Regions from separate parts of the Bacillus pfraonensis genome, predicted to be linked through region 1. Evidence: predicted binding sites of a transcription regulator. Region 1 holds the regulator's gene; each other region holds the start of a gene.

Region 1 (7,613 bases):
ATTATTATTGATGAATCACATATTACGAACATAGCCATTTTGCCGGCATATCGTGGTCAAAAGCTTGGGGAGGCTTTGCTGAAAGAAGTAATGGAACAAGCAAGAGAAATGGGAGCAAAAACGATGACCCTTGAAGTACGGATGTCAAATGAAGTAGCGAAACAGTTATACCGAAAGTATGGATTCCAAAATGGTGGAATTCGTAAACGATACTATACAGACAATTATGAAGATGGTCTTGTAATGTGGGTGAATATATAATGGAAAAAAATACGATTATACTTGGCATTGAAACGAGCTGTGATGAAACGGCTGTAGCAGTTGTTAAAAATGGAACAGAAATAGTGGCAAACGTTGTCGCTTCACAAATCGAAAGCCATAAGCGTTTTGGCGGAGTTGTACCAGAAATTGCATCGCGTCATCATGTAGAACAAATTACAGTTGTATTAGAAGAGGCATTAAAAGAAGCGAACATTACATTTGAAGATATTGATGCGATTGCGGTAACAGAAGGACCGGGTTTAGTGGGGGCTCTTTTAATTGGTGTAAATGCAGCTAAAGCAATTGCATTTGCACATAATATTCCTCTTGTTGGTGTTCATCATATTGCTGGACATATTTACGCGAATCGTTTAGTGAAAGAACTACAATTCCCATTATTATCACTTGTTGTATCTGGAGGACATACAGAGCTTGTGTATATGAAGGAACATGGTTCATTTGAAGTGATTGGTGAAACGAGAGATGATGCAGCAGGAGAAGCATATGATAAGGTTGCACGTACATTATCGATGCCTTATCCAGGGGGACCTCATATTGATCGTCTTGCTCATGAAGGAAAGCCGACAATTGATTTACCTCGTGCATGGCTAGAGCCGGATTCGTATGATTTTAGCTTTAGTGGATTGAAATCAGCAGTTATCAACACTGTGCATAACGCAAAACAACGTGGTGAAGAAATTGCGCCAGAAGATTTAGCAGCTAGCTTCCAAGCGAGTGTAATAGATGTACTCGTGACGAAAGCAGCGCGTGCAGCAGAAGCGTATGATGTAAAACAAGTGTTGCTTGCTGGTGGTGTTGCAGCGAATAAAGGACTTCGTGCACGTTTAGAGGAAGAGTTTGCAAAAAAAGAAGAAATTGAGCTTATTATTCCACCGTTATCCTTGTGCACAGATAATGCAGCGATGATTGCAGCAGCGGGCACAATTGCATATGAGCAAGGAAAACGTGCAACATTAGCTTTAAATGCAAATCCAGGATTAGATATTGAGGCATAGTTATACACATAATTAACCACAACCTGTGGATAAAACCCATATTATCTGTTGATAATATGGGTTTTATTGTGAGTATTGAATGTTTATAACTTTTATATGATTTGTGGATAATGTGGAAAAGTTATTTTTGTGTTTATATAATAAAGGTGGATATGTGCATAAGGTTGTGGATAATTGTGTTAAGGTCAGACCTTTGACCATAGTCTTTTGTATTGAAAAATAAACAAGGTAGTTGAGGGGCTTTCAACTACCTTGTTTTTATCATATGAATATATAAGGGTTATACGTGTAACTCTTCCCATTCCGCCATAAACTTCTCTAATTCTTCTTGTTTGGTTTGCTTTGCTGTTGTAATCTCGCTAGCCCGTTCGTAGTCAGCATATACTTCAGGTAAACAAAGCTCCTCTTCTAATTGTGCAATTTCTTCTTCTAACTTTGCGATGTTTTGTTCAATTTCTTCAATTTTTCGGATACGCTGACGTTCCTGCTTTTTACGTTCTTTTTCTTCAAGATAGCTTAATTTTTCTTGAGCAACGCTTTTTTGAATAGGTACATCATTTTCTTGCTGTTCAAATTCTGCCCGTTCAATCATTTCATTTTTCTTTTCAATATAGTAGTCATAGTCACCTAAATATTCTTGTGCTCCCTCTGTTGATAACTCAACCACTGTAGTTGTGACACGGTTAATGAAATAGCGATCATGGGAAACGAATAAAAGAGTTCCAGGATAATCAATTAAGGCGTTTTCTAAAATCTCTTTACTATTTAAATCAAGATGGTTTGTAGGCTCATCGAGAATTAATAAATTAGATTTTTGCATCATCAATTTTGCTAGAGCTAATCGAGCTTTTTGACCACCACTTAGGGAAGATACTGGCTTTAATACATCATCCCCTGTGAATAAAAAGTTACCGAGTATCGTGCGAATTTCTTTTTCCGGCTCTAGCGGATAATCGTCCCATAATTCATTTAAAACACGCTTGGATGATGTTAAGTTTGCTTGTTCTTGATCATAATACCCAATAGATACATTTGAACCGAAAGAAACTTCACCGCTTAACGTCTTCAATTTATTTACAATCGACTTTAATAATGTAGATTTCCCAATACCGTTTGGACCGACTAGTGCGACACTATCACCGCGGGTTAATCGCATATTTACATGCTCAATAATTGGTTCTTTGTCATATCCAATTGAAACATCTTTTACCTGTAATACGTCGTTTCCGCTTTGTTTTTCGATATCAAAGTGGAAGGATGCGGATTTAGAATCACCTAATGGTCTGGTCAGTAATTCCATCCGATCTAATTGTTTCCGGCGACTTTGTGCACGTTTTGTTGTGGACGCACGAGCAATGTTCTTTTGGACAAAGTCTTCTAGTTTAGCGATTTCCTCTTGTTGTTTCTCATAACGTTTCATTTCTTGCTCATATAGTGCAGCTTTTAAATCTAAATATTTACTGTAGTTACCAACATATCGTCTGCTCTCTTTATTAGAAATTTCATATACTTGTGTAACAAGCTTGTCTAAAAAGTAGCGATCGTGGGACACGATTAAAATAGCTCCAGGATAGCCTTGTAAATATTGTTCAAGCCATGTTAATGTATCGATATCTAAATGGTTTGTTGGTTCGTCCAAGATGAGTAAGTCTGGTTTTGTTAATAGTAGCTTCCCAAGAGCAAGTCTTGTTTTCTGTCCGCCACTTAATGTGGAAATTGTTGTTTGGTGTGTTTCCGCTGGAAAACCAAGTCCACTTAAAATGGAGCGAATATCCGCTTCATATTGGTAACCACCTTGATCTTTGTAGTCTAACTGTAATTGATCATAATCAGCGAGTAATTTCTCGTACGTAGCAGCATTTGAAAAGTTCTCTTCCTTACCCATTTCCTGCTCTAACCTTCGAAGTTTCTTCTCCATATGCTGCAGATGTGTAAAGACGGTAAGCATTTCATCCCAAATTGTTAAAGAAGTTTCCAAACCTGTATTTTGGGCTAAATAACCAATAGAAACATCTTTTGGCTTTATAATTTCTCCACCATCGTGAGATAATTCACCGGCAATTATTTTTAATAATGTAGATTTTCCAGCACCATTTCGACCAACTAGTGCAATTCGATCTTTTGTTTGGACTTCCAATTTAATGTTTGCAAGAATTGTTTCAGCACCGTATAATTTTGAAAGCCCATTCACTTGTAATAAAATCAATGTTTTCACCTCAAATAATTTCTTAACTTTGCCATGTTTATATTTCTCAATCATACTAAAAATAGTGTATAGTTTAAAATAAAGAGAGAATTCTTCTCTCTATTATACAGGGAAAGTCATAAGTGCTAAACTTATGTATTTATTTTAAATCTGTGAACAAAGATAGGAAGAGAGGAGAGGTTACATGGATCAGCAAAAGATTCCACAGGCCACTGCCAAACGATTGCCTCTATACTATCGATTTATCCAAAATTTATCTCTTTCTGGTAAGCAACGTGTTTCATCGGCAGAATTGAGTGAGGCGGTAAAGGTAGACTCAGCAACAATTCGGAGAGATTTTTCATATTTTGGAGCGTTAGGGAAAAAGGGATATGGATATAATGTGAATTATTTACTATCATTCTTCCGAGAAACGCTCGATCAAGATGATATAACACGTGTAGCACTTATTGGAGTGGGTAATTTAGGGACCGCTTTCTTACATTACAATTTCACGAAAAATAATAATACAAAGATTGAAATGGCGTTTGATGTCAATGAAGAGAAAGTTGGAAAAGAAATCGGAGGAATTCCTGTATATCATTTGGATGAATTAGAAGAACGTTTAACAAATGATATACAGGTGGCAATATTAACAGTACCTGCTACCGTTGCACAAGCTGTAGCAGATCGATTGGCCGAAACAAATGTACATGGAATTTTAAATTTTACACCGGCACGATTAAATGTGTCAGAAAACATAAGAATTCATCATATTGATTTAGCTGTAGAATTACAAACGCTCGTTTATTTTTTGAAAAATTATCCACAATAAAACGCAGAGGAAATCCCTCTGCGTTTTATTATTGCCTTTTCTTTGTAAATTTGACTAAGATAAGTCGAAGTGCCAAATTAAAATCAATTGTTGCCATAGCAGCGAACAGCAGTGTCCAAAAGTTCCAAATTGTATCTGTAACGTTCGTAATTGCGAAACGTGTAAAGATACATCCAAGAAGGAAATACAGTGCTGCCATGAACAATGGTGAGTTCCTCATATTTAAAATCCTCCGATAAATCCTTGCATTTTTTCTGCTTGTTTGATCATTTCTTGTATTTGTTCGTTACTTACTAGTACTTGAGTTATTGCGACTAATGTATTCATCGCGACATGAGCCATAATAGGAACGATGATTCGTTTTGTTTTCACATATAGAAAAGCGAAAACAAGCCCCATGGAAGTGTATACTAACAAGTGTGTAAAATCAAAGTGAATGGCCGCGAAAACAAGCGAACTAATAATGGCTGCGATAAAGAAATTAAATCTTTTATAGAGTGTTCCAAATAAAATCTTTCTAAAGACAATCTCTTCTAAAATAGGACCGATGATAGATATAACAATAAGGAACCATGGAGTAGCTCTTGCTATTTCCATCAAATCTTGAGTGTTTTGAGAACCAGGATTAATCCCTAATAATCGCATTTCAATATTAGCTGCAAGTATTTGAGCAAACATAGCTAAAAAGAAACCGATAAAAATCCAGCCGATTGTAGCAGGAATGCTAGCTCGCTTCGTATCTAAATGTCTTTCACGTATATCGGTTCTAAGAAGCCAAAGTATAATACATAATGCAATAAAAAAGCTGATGATTGACCAGTGCCCAGCCATGATTTGCATTTTCTGCTCTCGTGAAACTGCCATATTATCATATAGTCCTGTTTTGAAAAGGAGCCATATGCCAAAAATTCCCGATAGTTGCATCAGAATATATGTAACTATAATCCACCAATATTGTTTTTTCAAATGGGTTAACCATCCTTTCTAACTCTAATTTATGAGATAAGGCGAGGAAACATGTGAACATCCCGCCGTGGGATACGTAATAACTGTTTGTATTATTATTTTTTTGTAAATCTTTATTTGAAAATGAAATAGATAACAGGAAAAAGCAGTACCTATAGAGAAAATAACTTATGGCATCCTTCATATTGTAACATACGATAAGTGGAAAAGCCGATTCATATAAAAAGGCTTTCTTGAGAATTATTGCTGTTATTGTTGTATAGAAAAAGTTTATATCGTAATTTGCGAAAAAATTATGATTTTTTTACTTGCAAAAGAAATTTAGATTATTTATTATTATAAGTGTGTTAGCACTCATAGTCTTTGAGTGCTAATAAAGAAAATTTACATAGGAAAATGAGGAGGTTATTGTTCATGCTAAAGCCATTAGGTGATCGCGTTGTAATTGAGCTTGTTCAAGCAGAAGAAAAAACAGCAAGTGGTATTGTATTACCAGACACTGCAAAAGAAAAACCACAAGAGGGTAAAGTTGTTGCAGTAGGTACTGGTCGAGTGCTTGAAAATGGTGAGCGTGTTGCTTTAGAGGTAGCAGCAGGTGATCTTATCATCTTCTCAAAATATGCAGGTACTGAAGTGAAATATGAAGGTACAGACTACTTGATTTTACGTGAAAGTGACATTTTAGCAGTTATCGGTTAATTATATACATTTTAAAAATCCAAGGGGGTCAAATATTATGGCAAAAGATATTAAATTTAGTGAAGAAGCACGTCGTTCGATGCTTCGCGGTGTCGACACTCTTGCAAACGCAGTAAAAGTAACGCTTGGACCAAAAGGTCGTAACGTTGTACTTGAGAAAAAATTCGGTTCACCACTTATTACAAATGATGGTGTAACAATTGCAAAAGAAATCGAATTAGAAGATGCATTCGAAAACATGGGTGCAAAATTAGTAGCAGAAGTTGCTAGCAAAACAAATGACGTAGCTGGTGACGGAACAACAACTGCAACTGTATTAGCACAAGCCATGATTCGTGAAGGTTTAAAAAACGTAACAGCTGGTGCGAACCCAATGGGTCTTCGTAAAGGTATCGAAAAAGCTGTTGTTGCAGCAGTAGAAGAATTAAAAACGATTTCTAAACCAATCGAAGGTAAATCTTCTATCGCGCAAGTAGCTGCTATCTCTGCTGCTGACGAAGAAGTAGGTAAATTAATTGCTGAAGCAATGGAACGCGTTGGTAACGACGGCGTTATTACTTTAGAAGAATCTAAAGGATTCACAACAGAATTAGATGTAGTAGAAGGTATGCAATTCGATCGTGGATATGCATCTCCTTACATGATTACTGATTCTGACAAAATGGAAGCAGTCCTTGATAACCCATATATCTTAATCACTGACAAAAAGATTTCTAACATTCAAGAAATCTTACCAGTGTTAGAGCAAGTGGTACAACAAGGTAAACCACTTCTTATCATTGCAGAAGATGTAGAAGGCGAAGCGTTAGCTACGTTAGTAGTAAACAAACTTCGTGGTACATTCAATGTAGTAGCTGTTAAGGCTCCTGGATTTGGTGACCGTCGTAAAGCAATGCTTGAAGATATCGCAATCTTAACTGGTGGCGAAGTAATCACTGAAGAATTAGGACGTGACTTAAAATCTGCTACAGTTGAATCTTTAGGACGCGCTGGTAAAGTTGTTGTAACGAAAGAAAACACAACTGTAGTTGAAGGTATTGGAAATACACAACAAATCGAAGCTCGCATCGGTCAAATCCGCGCGCAATTAGAAGAAACAACTTCTGAATTCGATCGTGAAAAATTACAAGAGCGCCTTGCTAAACTTGCAGGTGGCGTAGCGGTAATTAAAGTAGGTGCAGCAACTGAAACTGAGTTAAAAGAGCGCAAACTTCGCATTGAAGATGCACTTAACTCAACTCGTGCAGCAGTAGAAGAAGGTATTGTTGCAGGTGGCGGTACTTCACTTATGAACGTATATACAAAAGTAGCTGGTCTTGTAGCTGAAGGCGACGAAGCAACAGGTATCAACATTGTACTTCGTGCATTAGAAGAGCCAGTTCGCCAAATCGCAATCAACGCTGGTCTAGAAGGATCTGTTGTTGTAGAACGCTTAAAAGGCGAAAAAGTAGGCGTTGGTTTCAACGCAGCTACAGGCGAATGGGTAAATATGCTTGAGTCTGGTATCGTAGATCCAACAAAAGTAACTCGTTCTGCACTTCAAAACGCAGCATCTGTTGCAGCTATGTTCTTAACAACTGAAGCTGTAGTTGCTGACAAACCAGAACCAAATGCACCAGCAATGCCTGACATGGGCGGCATGGGCATGGGC
Region 2 (7,613 bases), on a different contig from region 1:
ACTTTTTGCGGGGATTCCAACACGAATCGCAAATTCTCCAGATTCATTGTACATGCCGCAAGTCACCATAAACGTTTTACAAATTTTTGTGATATGTTTTGGGATGATTTGTTTTTTCTTATATGGATCGTAGCCATCCATTGCAAAAATTAAACCAATACGTGCTAAATCAATGCAAGTTACTTCAATTGCACATTGGCGTGTGTATAAGTCCATTAATTCTTCGATATTACCATCAATGATGCCGTTTTGCTTCATATAGTAGCAAAGAGAGCGATTTAAGTAAGCAGTTTCTAGTTCAGAGATGGCTACTTTGGAAGAGTAGTTAATTGTAGGATTGTCTGTAATATCACGTACAAAGCAAAGAATTCGTTCCATCTTCTCTTCGTTACTATCTCCTGTAAGCATACTTGTAATAGCTAACGCGCCTGCGTTAATCATTGGATTAAGAGGTTTAGAAGGACTAGTTGTTTCTAGCTTAATAATAGAATTAAATGGGTCACCAGTTGGTTCCATTCCAACTTTAGAGAATACATATTCTTCACCACAATCTAAAAGTGCAAGGGCGAGTGTGATTACCTTTGAAATACTTTGAAGAGTAAAAAGTGTCTGCGAGTTACCAGCATGGACGTATTCGGTCTCTTTATGGTAGATAGCAATCCCTAAATCGTCTGGATTTGCATTTCCTAGTTCGGGGATATAAGTAGCAAGTTTCCCTTTTTTTGTATAGGGTTTTACTTGTTCTAGCAACTGTTGTAAGTTGTTTGTCTCGATGCACTGCATAATACCAACACTCCTGTTCCTTTTTCACTAAGTTTACGTTTCCCAATAAACTCGGAAATAAATAATAACATGAAAAAGTGGAATGATAAAATGAAACTTTTATCTTGAAGACAAATTGAAAAATAGATATAAAACCTTTTTTAGGTAGGAGAGAGGATCGGGCCACACATAGAAGCGTTCAGAGCTTTTCCCTACCCCATGCAAAAAACACAGAGAGAAAACGAAAGCGGGTCATTTGTTTGTTCTGTGGAGTAGTGGACTACATGTTAAAAAATCAAAATGGTTATATATTTCGTCCTCATTTTTTTATTTAAGTCATTAATTGAAAGGAGAATTTTCCTTTTATATAACAGTTTGGAAATAGAAAAGATATCCATAAAAAGTTCATAAATAAAAACTACACATCTATACAACTATATGTTATTATGATTATGTGATAGAAAGCGTTTTCTAAACGTATTTATAATGGTAACGATTTCATAAATTGAATAGGAGGAATTACAATGTTGCAGTTTTTACAACGTATTGGTAAAGCATTAATGCTTCCAATCGCAGTGCTACCAGCAGCAGGATTATTGCTTCGTTTAGGACAACCAGACGTGTTCGATATCCCTGTTATGGCACAGGCCGGTGCAGCAATCTTTGATAACTTAGCACTTATTTTTGCAATTGGTGTTGCAATCGGTTTGTCGGTTGATGGTAGTGGTGCTGCAGGTCTTGCAGGCGCGATTGGTTATTTAGTTATGAAGAATACAACTGATACATTAAGTAAAGGGTATTCTGCTGCAGAGCTAAATGATAAATTAAAAGGTGTTCAAGACTTATTAGGATCAGTTGATCCAAGTAAGTTAGCGGATACAATGACAAAAGTTTCAAAAGCGGCAGCGTTAACGCCAAAGATAAATATGGCCATACTAGGCGGTATTATTGCTGGGGTTGTTGCTGGATTATTATATAACAAGTTCCATAAAATCAAATTACCAGAATGGTTAGGGTTCTTTGCAGGAAAACGTTTTGTACCAATTATTACTTCTATTGTTATGCTTCTTCTAGGATTGGTATTCGGTCAAATTTGGCCAACAATCCAAAGTGGTATTGATGCAGTAGCACACGGCATTGTAAACTTAGAGGCAATTGGTGCAGGGTTATTCGGTTTATTAAACCGTCTACTAATTCCAATTGGTTTACACCATGTAATGAACACATATTTCTGGTTTGTACTTGGTGACTTTACAAATGCAGCCGGCGATGTTGTTCATGGTGATATTGCACGCTTCTTTGCACAAGATCCATCAGCTGGTATGTTTATGACTGGTTTCTTCCCAATCATGATGTTCGGTTTACCAGCAGCATGTTTTGCAATGATTGCAGCAGCTAAACCAGAAAAACGTAAAATGGTTACAGGTATGTTAGGTGGTCTTGCCTTAACTTCATTCTTAACTGGTATTACAGAACCAATTGAATTCTCATTCATGTTCTTATCTCCAGTATTATACGGTATTCATGCTGTATTAACAGGTATTTCATTATTTGTTACTACAACGCTTGGCATTCATGATGGATTCTCATTTAGTGCCGGTGCGATTGATTACTTCTTAAACTTCGGTATTGCAACAAAACCGTTATTATTAGCGGGAATTGGTTTAATCTATGCAGCAATTTACTTCGTAGTATTCTATTTCTTAATTAAGAAATTCAACTTGAAAACTCCAGGTCGTGAAGATGACGAAGAGTTAGCTGAAGAGGGAGATGCTCCAGTTGCAGGTTCTATTGGTGAAACTTATGTTGCGGCATTAGGCGGAAAAGACAACTTAACAGTTATTGATAACTGTGCAACTCGTCTGCGCCTACAAGTGAAGGATGCAAACTTAGTAAATGAACCAGCATTAAAACGTGCTGGTGCAAAAGGTGTTATGAAATTAAGTAACACAAGCGTACAGGTTATCGTAGGTACAAACGTTGAATCTGTAGCTGATGATATGAAAAAACATGTATAAATAATGGTGAAAGAGGATGTTCAAAAAGGTTGATAAAATCGCCCTTTTTGAGGGCATCCTCTTTTTTATAGAATTTTTATCGCCAATCTTACTTTTGAAAATTTTCTTTTTCCTTTTTTGTACATATTTGTTGGTAATATGTTCGTCACATGATAAAGTAAGGATGATATAAAATGAAATTTCCATTAGTTAGGAAAATTTAGAGGTCATACTTTTTTATGAAGTGATTAAATTATTGGTGAATAAGGGGAAAAAAGAACCATGAATGAAGAAAAAGATAGTGTCAGTATGAGAGCTCGTCGACCGATTACATACATAAAAAGAACGGTCATTCTCATTGTATTGTTTTCGCTTGTATATTTCGGATATACAAAAATTACTGCACATACTAAAAAAGAGAATACGTTAAAAGCAACGACAGAAGTAAAGAAAGAAACGGAACAAAAACCATCAGAACAAAAACCATCAGAACAAAAGCCATCAGAACAAAAACCATCAGAACAACCTCTAGAAGACACGCAGCAAGCCAAGGCTGCGGAAAAACCTGTCGAAGAACCGCCACAAGAAGTTAATGAGAATGCTGAGTTAGATGAGTATTTAAAGAGCAAAAATTTTAGTGGAACAGCAGTTGTTGTGAAAAATGGTAAAGTACTTTTAAATAAGGGATACGGGATGGCAAATCAGGAGAAAAAAATACCGAATAATTCACAAACAACATTTTATATTGGTTCAATTTCAAAGGCATTTGTAGCTACAGCGATTATGCAGCTAAAAGATCAAAATAAAATTCAAACAGAGGATACAATAGCAAAATATATTCCTGATTTTCCGAGGGGTAACGAAGTAAAGTTAGTTCATCTATTGACACACACATCAGGAATTCCTGAATATGAGGCAGGAGAAGATGATATTTCTCATGAGGAATTGTTGAAGCGAATTGGGCAGCAAAAACGTTTATTTAATCCAGGTGAAAAATGGAAGTATTCGGATTCAAATTACTCAATACTTGGTTACATCGTTGAAAAAGTTAGCGGGCAACCGTTAGAAGAGTATATTAAACAACATATTTTTGATGTTGTAGGGATGAAACAATCAGGTTTCGGAACGGAATTAGAGAAAACAAAGTATCCGTCGACTGGTTACAAGGTTGTAAATAATAATATGACAGTTCCTGCTATTCCAAATATGTCACAATTATATGGAAATGGTGATATATATACGAGTGCAAATGATTTATATTTATTTAATGAAGCGCTATTTTCTGGGAAGCTAATATCTAAAGAAAGCTATAATCAAATGTTTACAGCATTTAAAAAAGATTATGGATTTGGTTGGTATGTAAATCCGGGAAGTTACTCTAATCACGGTGTAATGCCTGGATGGAATTGCTTAAATGGATTTAGTAGAAGTGGGAATGTGTATGTTATTTTATTATCTAATATTCAAAATAACATTAAATCATTTGGTACGCTTAATAATGATATTTACACAATGCTACAGCATATTGAAGTGTAAGAGATTATCCTTGGGGGTAGTCTCTTTTTTACGAGTTGAGGAAGGATATATTTATTGAGATAATGGAAAAAATGGGGAGAAGGGTGATGTTATGAGTATTCATAAGCACCATGCACGAAATGCGAGACGAACTTTATATTTAGCTATTATTGTATGGATTATTATCATGATTGGATTTGTAGTGGAATATCAAAGCGGAACACTTTTTAGTTCAGAAAAGGAGAATCTGAAAGTAATAAGTGTTGTATTACCAGCATGTATGTTCCTGATTTATAGTTTGATAGAAAGAAGCAGAGCGAAAAAAATAGAAAGAATCATTCAAGATAAAGAAAGCTCTCTATTGTTGGATCAGCGGAGGTTTGTCGTTCGTAGGGAAACTAATTTTTTTACGACAATTACATACTTTGGACTAGATGGAAATACAATGGGGATGCTCAAAGAAAAGTATGATTCCCAGATTCAAACGATATGGAAAAGTATCTTATCCTTTTTCTTTAAAGGAATGTATGAGCAACAATTTTATTTATTCAATGAATTAGGAGAAGAGCTGTTAGTAATCAAGAAAAAAAGAGGTGTACGAAACTCATATACCTTTTATAGCTTAATGGGAGAGAAAATTGGGGAAATCAATCAATTGTTAAGTTTAACAAGATGGGAATGGTGCTTCTTATCAGTTGAAGGAAAAGAGATTGGGAAAGTAACAGGAGATTTATCTGCGACATTGCAACAGGGGAAATGGCAAGATGGCACTTATATCGATGTGAAAGAGGATGGCATTCCATTAGAAGCGGTTCAATATTTCTCAGCAAGTGGAGGATCACTTATTACAGTATCTGTAGCGGAACATGCGGAATTAGAATCAGCGATATATTACGCTGTGGCTGCAATTATAACTTTGAAAAATTAAAAACATCTAAAACGTTATCTTCGTTATTCTAGATTATGCCTTAATTTAATCACAAGCTATATCTTATTCATTATGAAAAGAAGTGTACCAAACAGGTACACTTCTTTCTATTCTGTTTTAGAAAAAATATAACAGAATAAGATATAAGGGTATTACAGTTTGAAATGGGTATGACTCTTTATACCACAGAATAGGATTCATTTATAAGGATACCAAAAAAATACAATTAAGGAAAGTGTTAATTTAAAAGAGTTTTAATTGGAGTTAACACTATGTGTATAGTAATTTGCTCAATATTTCACAAACATGTCACAACTATCTCGTTCGCTTTTTCAAAAAAGTAGTATTCTAAATGTGTAAGCTGTTATATAAAAAATCTTAGTCCTGTACTAATCAAAAATGGAGGAGATTAGGATGACTCAAGTATTAGAAACTGTAAAAAATGCATGGACAAACTTTAAAGGTGAAAAATGGAAAGCAGAGATTGATGTTCGTGATTTCATTTTAAATAATGTAAACGTTTACGAAGGGGACGAATCTTTCTTAGCGGGAGCAACAGAAGCAACAAAACAACTTTGGAATCAAGTAATGGATTTAACGAAACAAGAACGTGATAATGGCGGCGTCCTTGATATGGATACAAGCATTGTTTCTTCTATTACATCTCACGGTCCTGGATATTTAAATAAAGATACTGAAAAAGTAGTTGGTTTCCAAACAGATAAACCATTTAAACGTTCTTTACAACCATACGGTGGTATTCGTATGGCAGAGCAAGCTTGTGAAGCTTATGGATATGAAATGGATAAAGAACTTAGTCGTATTTTCAGAGATTGGCGTAAAACGCATAACCAAGGTGTATTCGATGCATATACACCGGAAATGAGAGCGGCTCGTAAATCAGGTGTTATTACTGGTCTTCCAGATGCATATGGCCGTGGGCGTATTATCGGTGACTATCGCCGCGTAGCGTTATACGGTGTAGATCATTTAATTGAAGCGAAAAAAGCAGATTTGAATTTAACTGGCGGTGTAATGAGCGAAGATACAATGCGTTTACGTGAAGAGCTATCTGAACAAATTCGCGCACTGCAAGAATTAAAACAAATGGCAGCTTCTCATGGTTTTGATATTTCTAAACCAGCAACAAATGCACAAGAAGCATTCCAATGGTTATATTTCGCTTATCTTGCAGCGATTAAAGAGCAAAACGGGGCAGCAATGAGCCTAGGTCGTACTTCTACATTTTTAGATATCTTCATTGAAAGAGATTTAGAAAAGGGTACATTAACAGAAGAAGAAGCGCAAGAAATTGTCGATCATTTCATTATGAAATTACGTCTTGTAAAATTCGCAAGAACACCTGATTACAATGAATTATTCTCCGGTGATCCAACTTGGGTAACTGAATCTATTGGTGGTATTGCACTTGATGGTCGTCCATTAGTAACGAAAAATTCATTCCGTTTCTTGCATACATTAGATAATTTAGGACCAGCACCAGAACCAAATTTAACAGTTCTTTGGTCTAAACAACTACCACAGAAATTTAAAAACTACTGTGCGAAAATGTCTATTCATACATCTGCAATTCAATATGAAAATGATGATATTATGCGTCCGGAATATGGCGATGACTATGGTATTGCATGCTGTGTATCTGCAATGAGAATTGGCAAACAAATGCAATTCTTCGGAGCACGTGCAAACTTAGCGAAAGCATTATTATATGCGATTAATGGTGGTAAAGACGAAAAATCAAAAGCACAAGTTGGACCTGAATATGCACCAATTACTGCTGAAGTATTAGATTATGAAGAAGTAATGCATAAATTTGATATGACAATGGAATGGCTAGCAGGTTTATACCTAAATACATTAAATGTAATTCATTATATGCATGATAAATACAGCTATGAACGTATTGAGATGGCACTTCATGATACGAATGTTCTTCGTACAATGGCAACAGGTATCGCAGGATTATCTGTAGTAGCTGACTCTTTAAGTGCAATTAAATATGCGAAAGTAAAGCCAATTCGTGATGAAAACGGGATTGCAGTTGACTTTGAAATTGAAGGAGATTTCCCCAAATACGGTAACAATGATGACCGTGTAGATGAAATCGCAGTAAACCTTGTAAAAACATTTATGAACAAGCTTCGTAAACATAAAACATACCGTAATTCTGTTCATACCATGTCAATTTTAACTATTACATCTAATGTTGTATATGGTAAGAAAACAGGTAACACTCCAGATGGTCGTCGTACTGGGGAACCATTTGCGCCAGGTGCAAACCCTATGCATGGACGTGATACAAAAGGTGCACTAGCATCACTATTATCTGTTGCAAAATTACCATATGAAGATGCACAAGATGGTATTTCTAATACATTTTCAATTATTCC
Region 3 (7,613 bases), on a different contig from region 1:
AGGCAGTGGTTCGGATTGCACAACAATTGAATCTCAATATAGAAAAAAACAAATACGGTCATTTCATTTTCACTCAAGACGACTTAGATAAAATGTTAGAATATCATCGTTCTCAAATCGAACAAACTTCACCACTAGCTACAGAATCATCAATTGATTTCGAAAAATTTGTTACACAATTAAATACCATTACACACCGTTTAAATCATATAGAAGAAAAAATGCAAGATAAAGCGGATGACGTCGTCAATTATCAATTGCTACAACATCGCAGAGAAATGGAAGAAATGATGAATAGAATTCAAAAATTAGAGGCTGCTCTTGAAAAAAAAGAACCACTTTACATCACACCTGATATCAAAACTGATATCGCACCAACTTATGAACGAAAAGAAAAACCGAAACGTCGCAAAATGATTTTCAGTATATTTGGATTTTAGTTCTTTTTTAAACGTTGATTCGCGCATGATAATTGACTCCCCCCTAGTCACATATCATGCGCTTTTTTATGTAATCCGATTGAGGTGACAAACGAAAAAACTTCCGCTAATGGAAGTTTTACTGTATAACAAAAAGGATGTCTCATTAAGACATCCTTTTTGTTACGATAACATCATGTCCATATCTTCTGCTGCAGTTGTAATAAGTTTTAAACCAAATGTTTCTTGTAATACATTAAGCACACCAGGTGAAATAAATTCAGGTGCCTTTGGACCGATACGAATATCTTGAATTCCAAGACTAAATAGTCCAAGTAAAATTGCCACCGCTTTTTGTTCAAACCAAGATAAAACAATACTAACTGGTAATTCATTCACTTCACATTGAAAAGCATCAGCTAAAGCCGCTGCTATTTTTATTGTAGAGATAGAATTATTACATTGCCCTAGATCAATGTAACGTGGGATTTCCGTACCTGGTACCACACCATAATCCACATCATTAAAACGGAATTTCCCGCACGAAGTTGTTAATATAACCGTTTCTTGTGGAAGTGACGTTGCTAATTCACGATAATACTCGCCGCCTTTACCTGGAGCATCACAACCTGCGATGACAAAAAAGCGCTTAATTTTCCCTTCTCTTACCGCCTGGATGATTTCTGGTGCTAATGATAATACTGTATTGTGATGAAAACCTGTTACGAGCTGTTCATCCGACTCCATATGTACTGCAGGAAGCTCTAATGCTTTTTTAATCAATGGTGCAAAATTATCATTTTCAATTTTCTGTACACCTTCAAGTCCGGCAATATCATATGAAAAGAAGCGATCAGAGTACGATCCTTTAATTGGCATAACACAGTTCGTTGTAGCTAATATTGCGCCGGTAAATTTTTCAAAGAGACGTCGCTGGTCATACCATGCTTTACCAATGTTTCCTTTTAAATGTTTATATTTTTTCAACTGTGGATATCCATGTGCTGGTAGCATTTCTGAATGCGTATAAATATTAATTCCTTTTCCTTCTGTTTGCTTTAATAATTCCTCTAATGCAAATAAATTATGACCCGTAACAACAATTGCCTTACCTTCTACTCGATTTTGTGTAATTTGAACAGGTTCTGGAACACCAAAATGATTCGTATGTGCCTCATCTAACAACTCCATCACTCTTAAAGCTGATTTTCCAACTTTCATAGCCATATCAATATGTTCTTGTTCATTAAAGTTAGAATTCGTTAATGTCATATATAACGCTTCATGAGTTGTAGCATCTACAAATGGATCTGTATGCCCTAGCTGCGCAGCGTGAGTACGATAAGCAGCAATTCCTTTTAATCCAAATACAATCGTATCTTGTAAACTTGCAATTGTTTCATTTTTCCCGCAAACACCGATTATTTTACATCCACCTGTTGGCGTTTGTTCACATTGATAGCAAAACATATCCCCCACCCTTTCCTAATCAATCATTACAACTAAAGCGTAATATACATGAAGAGAAAAGGATGTGATATCAATCACAATAATTTATAAGAATTTGTGACACTTCACCTTGTTAACATAATATTTTTACTGTTTTCTTTTATTAATGCTTGGGCATGAGCATTCCCTTGAATAACATCTCGAAATTCTTTTAAAGAATACAAATGCGTTAATCCTTTCCGAGCATGAATCCGAACAGGTACCCCTTGCAATGTATCATGAAAAGGAAACGGATCATCGATTGGCTCAATTGGAAAACCAAGTGTAAGTAAATACATATACATTCTTTTTGTAACAACAGCAATATACCACTCAGCTTTCGTTTCTAAAGCGTGTATAAATAAAATAGCTGTTAACCTTTTGAAATGTCCTCTCCCGCGCGACGTTTTCACAATACTTAACTTTCCTATTTCATAAACATTTTTTAACCCTTTCACCAATTCATTTTCAGAAAACGGATAGAAAAACTCAGAATTAGAATGTTCAGGTGTCGTATATCGAATACACTCTACTGTACCGATAGCATGCCCACCTTCTATTAATAAAAATCGTGATGGATTTAAATTACGTTCTACAAACATTAACTCTCTCTCTTCACAAAAATCTCCCCACAGTTGCTCGAACCAAAAATGTTCTTCCTTTGTTTGAACACGCTGGAACATATTTTCCCGCCTTTCCCATCACCGTTCTACATTTTGATAACGCTTTCATCATATATCATATAAGAACAAATCTCCGCATGCAACTAAAAATATTTACTAAATTAATATATTCTATAAAACAAAGCAATCTCCTATTCAAGTTTTAGATTCATGTGAAATTTTTACAATACTTAAAAATACTTTACATTCATCAAAATTGTATGAAACACTAGACTGTCTTTACTCATAAAGTGTATGTCTAACTATTCATATAAAGTACACCAATTCAAAAATACTATCATTTTCCTTACTGCAAAATTTAATTTACCTACACAAAAAGAAACCCTTTCCACAGAGGAGGATTTCTTTTTATGTTCCAATATTTTTTAACCACTTCTCAAAAATTTGCACAAGGCCGTGTTTTCCAGCTAATTTCTCTTCTCCTTGCTTCGTTTTATATGGATATAATTGCAAAAAGACTCCGCAACCAGCTTCTATTTTCTTCCCATGCATATGACTGCCTGGGTATACGCAAATCACTTCATGGATTGCCCTTCGATGAAAAATACGTTTTCCATCTTGTTCTTCCACATATTTAATGGACCAATATTTGTACATTTGCTCTGTTGCTTTTGTATTACCTACAGGCTGAAAAATATTAAACATCGGACTATATTTCACTTCAATAATAATAGACGATTGGTACTCATAACGTTCTCCTTGCTTCACATAACAATCTAGACGAATGTCTGGCTTTTTCGTATCTTCTCCATTATAAAAATGACTACCTTTACTAAGTGCAATAAGCGGATGCGTTTCAATAAGATCATTAAACGCTACATGGATTTGGATGTTTTCACGATTTAAAACAATTGTTGTGCCGTCTTGCAAACCATCCAAATAAAAATAGGTTTGAATTTGTTCACGCAGTGGAATTTCATCTTTAAATGCTAACTGTTGCAATAGAGAAATAATGATGAAAAATGCATAATACTCATACACTAAAAACGTGGGTTTATAAACAAATAATAAAGCTGGAGATTGTTGATTATAACGTGGTAGAAACTCTAAATGATATAATAGTTGCCTGTGTGTAACAGGTAAAGCATGCATAGTTATATTTGTTTTTTCAGAAACGCCTCTCCAGAATGGAGAATTCAACAAATTTTGAAAGTACAGTACAGCTTGATGTACAATATGATTTAAAATTTTATACTCTTGTATTTTCACGGACGCTTTCCGTAAGTCTGCCTCTTTCAGCAAATGAATATTCCGATATTTTTGCTTCTCCCTGTCTGTTACAGATCCGTTTCTTTCAATGGTTTTCATAATTGTTTTCACAGATTGATATTCCTCTTTTTTTGTATGCGTTGCTCGTTCTAATATTTCAATTGTCTTTTGTAAGAATGTCTGCGCTTCAAGCAAATATTGATAAAACTGTTTCGTTGTAAATTTCAGAAAAGCATTCTCCAAACTATTTATTTGTTCTATAAATCTACGGTTATAATGCTTAGCATAAGGCTTTTTCTCGCTCATTATCACACTTTTCATCGTCGCTTTTCGTTCCCTTATTTCCCACTCATACCTATCTATATACCTAGTGCTCTCTTCAACTTTTTTATAAAGCTGTTTTATTTTTTTCATTTTTTGTGGCAGCATTCGAAGTAGTATTAAATAAGAAGAGTCTTCAATATCAATTAGTGTTGAGAATGTCTTTTTATAATAACCGCGGTCTAGCATAATTTCATTCAAAATGGACTTCACATAATTTTGAATCGTTTCGAATTGATCATCAACAAAATTTTTAGGGACAATTTGAAACGCTCCATAATATACGTCTTCTTCCACTTGCACCTCAAAATGATACAAACCGCAGCGCCAGGGATAAAAAAAATCTGTTTTTCCATGTTCATATAATAATACTTTTTGTTTTTTTTCATGCAATTCATATTGCCATTCTTTCTTGTCTTTTTGCCCTTCATACACTTTATTCCATATAAAAGTGACACGAACCGGCTTTTGGCAATGTAACATCAAGCGTAATGCTTTTAATTCTTGCACTTTATAAACACAATGCGCTATTGTTGTTGTGCGTTTACAAAGACGATTCAAAAATACAAAGTCTCCCTTCCCTTCCGTTCCAATAATTAATTTTAATACAAACGGGAGCTTATCTTTTGTGTCTACAATTTCCGTCGCATGTTCCTCCTCATTTGGCATACCCATACAACTCCAATTCACGCCGTTTTTGTCTTATATAAGCTAGAGAATGTTCAAATGCCGAGACACAATTCGCAAGTGGCGATTGTAATAATGCTACCAGCGATAGACCTTTCTTTTCATCTTCACGAAGAAGTGGACCAATTGTCATTTCCGTACCACGTAATTTTGTTAAAACACGTTGTTTTACTTGCAAATCAAAGCCTTCTTCTCGGCTAATCATATAAGATTGATTATCTTTTTGGGGGATATTTTGCAAATAAGTTGCAATCGCAGCAGCACATCGAAAAGAAACACCTTTCGATGCGTCATGTGATGATATTAAGCCATGTAATTTGTCTAGTAGTTCTAATTCCTCTTCAGAAAACACATCAATTATCTCTTTATTTCGTAACCAATTCATACGAAATTCTCCTGTTGTAACTTGCAGTGGCGGGATTTGTATCCCTTGATTTTGCTGCATATTGATTTCACAGAATGGAATTTTTTGAAGTGTAATGAGGTTTGCTCGATCTAATAAGCGATCCGATAATTCTTTCGTTGTTTCATCAAAATTCACAGTTCCGATAAAAATAATATTTTCACCAATTTCGATTTTTGATGGAACTATATTTTCGATCTCATTTCCTTCCTCATATAAAGAAAGGATACGATTTTTCTTTTCTAATTGAAGAATAGATAAGAATGGTGTAAACCAATGTTCAATATGTGACATATTCATTTCATCAAATACAATCATATAAAGTTGATTTGGATTTTCATATGCTTTTAATAATGTTCGAACTAACTTCGTTTCACTCTCGATATATGTTCCATTTGGATGCAGATAGCCTAGTATATCGTGTGGTTCTTGATAAGATGGAGAAATTGGAATCCATAATAATTCTTCTCCATACGTTAATCCTAATGCTTCGGCATACGCCTGCACAAAGCTTGATTTTCCGATTCCTGGGATACCAGCAAGAATTGTTAACAGATTTGTTTTTACGCTAATATGAAAATTAAAAATATCCGTTGCATCTAAATACAATCCTTTATTATTGATTACATCCTGTACATATTGTATAAATGTAGATTCACGTTCATTCCATTCTGGTTCTTCTTTTTGCATTTTTATGTCTACTACTTCCACTCTTTTTCCTTCTTCTGTGATTTTCTTTAAAAGCTGATCATACATATTTTCTCGTACAAAATACAAATGATCATCCGCTTTCACTTCTATATACTTGTTCCAATTATCAACCTCGATATATTTACATTCCTTTTTTTGTTCGCAATATGCAATTGAACTAATGGATGCTTTTAATGATAAATTTCCATATAATCTCCCCTCATACCATAATAGTTCAGGCACTTCGAAATCTTGTGGAAATTTAGGAATAAGGAAAGATAAATATCCATTACCTAGTTTTCGTTCTAAAGATTCTCTTTTTTTATATCCTACTAATCTGGGCGACGGAATGATCTTATATCCATCCGCGATTTCTCGTTGTTCTGTACATATTAATTCAACGTACAAGTTCCCTCTTTCATAATAAAGGCGAAATAGTACCAATTGTCTTTCTAACTTTTTTTTCTTCAAGTCCGCAAAGATTCTCTCATTTTTTTTGTTTGCATATAGCCCTTCAAATAAATATGTTTCGCCTTCAAATTGCGATTTCAAGATTGAAGGGATTTGTGAAAGACATTGTACAGAAAAAGTACCTTTTTTGTCTTCCTCACCTTCAACAAACTTCCCAAGAAACCTCATGTGATACATCCGCTTTATAAAACTGGAGTGGAGAGCTTTATGTAACTTCAATACGAATCACCTTCTTTTTTTCATGCTGTTCTTATTGTATGAACTATAAAAGAAAACTAGAAACAAAAAACCTGACGTACTACGTCAGGTTCAAAAAGTAAAACTTATATTAATGAGAAGGAAAAGCCTTTTTCTCCTGCATAATCGCATTGTTAGCAATTTTCATTTTAGCAAGTACATATCGTAGTTTATCCTCAGCATTTTCATCTTTATTATGCTGCAGACTTGCTAAAGTCTCCACAGAACCAGCCAAATTTTCAATTGCTCCACGTAATTCGGGATGATGATTAAAAAACGATTCTTGCACTAATACTTTTCGCAAATCACTTGCCAATTCCATAATTCTTAATAATTGTTCTTTTTCTTTCATTCTCATCCCTCCTAAACATCTTATATATTAGATATTCTGTGAATAAAATAAAATTCCTTGTATGTAAAGAAAAAAAGTCCTTCAGAAGGACTTTTTACATTTTTATAGTACCTGTTACAAGCATATAAAGTGATACTGCTGCTGCAATCACAATTACACCCATAACATATCTCTCCATGCCAGAAAAACAGCGATTTCCTTTTTCCTTTCGAGCAAACATATAAACAACAAGTCCAATCCCATATACGATTGAGACAAGTAATAAGTTTTTTAAGCCTGCTGCATAAATCAACCATACAGAATATAATGAAGCAATTAAAGCGAGTATTCCATTTTTTAGTCTCGCACGTTTTAGTTCCTTCGTTACGACTAATTTCAACTGATAAAGTGCTGATAATAAATACGGAAGTAAAATAGATGTAGACGCGATAAAATACATCATTTGATACGTTGATTCCGAGAATAAAACGATTATAAACAACGTTTGTGCGACACCATTGGAAATCCATAATGCAACATGTGGCGTCTGTTTTTTATTTGTCTTCGTAAAAACTTTCGGGAATACACCATCTTTCCCGGCCACGTGAGAAATTTCAGAAACGAGTAAGAACCATCCAATTAATGTCCCGACAAGGGAAGCAACCAATCCAATA

Evidence for each region. The regulator Rex, encoded in region 1, represses fermentation and respiration genes when NADH is low (regulators of the CRP and FNR family bind a similar motif). The targets are predictions, from matches to a motif close to TTGTGAAATATTTCACAA.
Region 2: a site for Rex is predicted at 5,489-5,506, ahead of pflB (formate C-acetyltransferase). Genes of this name have one in related genera too.
Region 3: a site for Rex is predicted at 1,952-1,969, ahead of hcp (hydroxylamine reductase). Genes of this name have one in related genera too.

Annotation. Positions count from the first base shown of each region.
Region 1 covers NZ_JAHCDO010000048.1:1,974-9,586, forward strand. The annotation lists gene rimI (ribosomal protein S18-alanine N-acetyltransferase) at 1-261, shown strand, start outside; gene tsaD (tRNA (adenosine(37)-N6)-threonylcarbamoyltransferase complex transferase subunit TsaD) at 261-1,277, shown strand; gene KFD70_RS26675 (ABC-F family ATP-binding cassette domain-containing protein) at 1,558-3,483, opposite strand; gene KFD70_RS26680 (redox-sensing transcriptional repressor Rex) at 3,668-4,297, shown strand; gene KFD70_RS26685 (YdiK family protein) at 4,326-4,517, opposite strand; gene KFD70_RS26690 (CPBP family intramembrane glutamic endopeptidase) at 4,520-5,263, opposite strand; gene groES (co-chaperone GroES) at 5,678-5,962, shown strand; gene groL (chaperonin GroEL) at 6,000-7,613, shown strand, end outside.
Region 2 covers NZ_JAHCDO010000024.1:27,620-35,232, reverse strand. The annotation lists gene glsA (glutaminase A) at 1-783, opposite strand, end outside; gene nagE (N-acetylglucosamine-specific PTS transporter subunit IIBC) at 1,287-2,780, shown strand; gene KFD70_RS21240 (serine hydrolase) at 3,042-4,295, shown strand; gene KFD70_RS21235 (sugar ABC transporter ATP-binding protein) at 4,387-5,202, shown strand; gene pflB (formate C-acetyltransferase) at 5,617-7,613, shown strand, end outside.
Region 3 covers NZ_JAHCDO010000001.1:142,271-149,883, forward strand. The annotation lists gene KFD70_RS00715 (chromosome segregation protein) at 1-440, shown strand, start outside; gene hcp (hydroxylamine reductase) at 603-1,889, opposite strand; gene KFD70_RS00725 (hypothetical protein) at 1,994-2,590, opposite strand; gene KFD70_RS00730 (hypothetical protein) at 2,939-4,789, opposite strand; gene KFD70_RS00735 (DUF8727 domain-containing protein) at 4,779-6,590, opposite strand; gene KFD70_RS00740 (LemA domain protein) at 6,700-6,960, opposite strand; gene arcD (arginine-ornithine antiporter) at 7,055-7,613, opposite strand, start outside.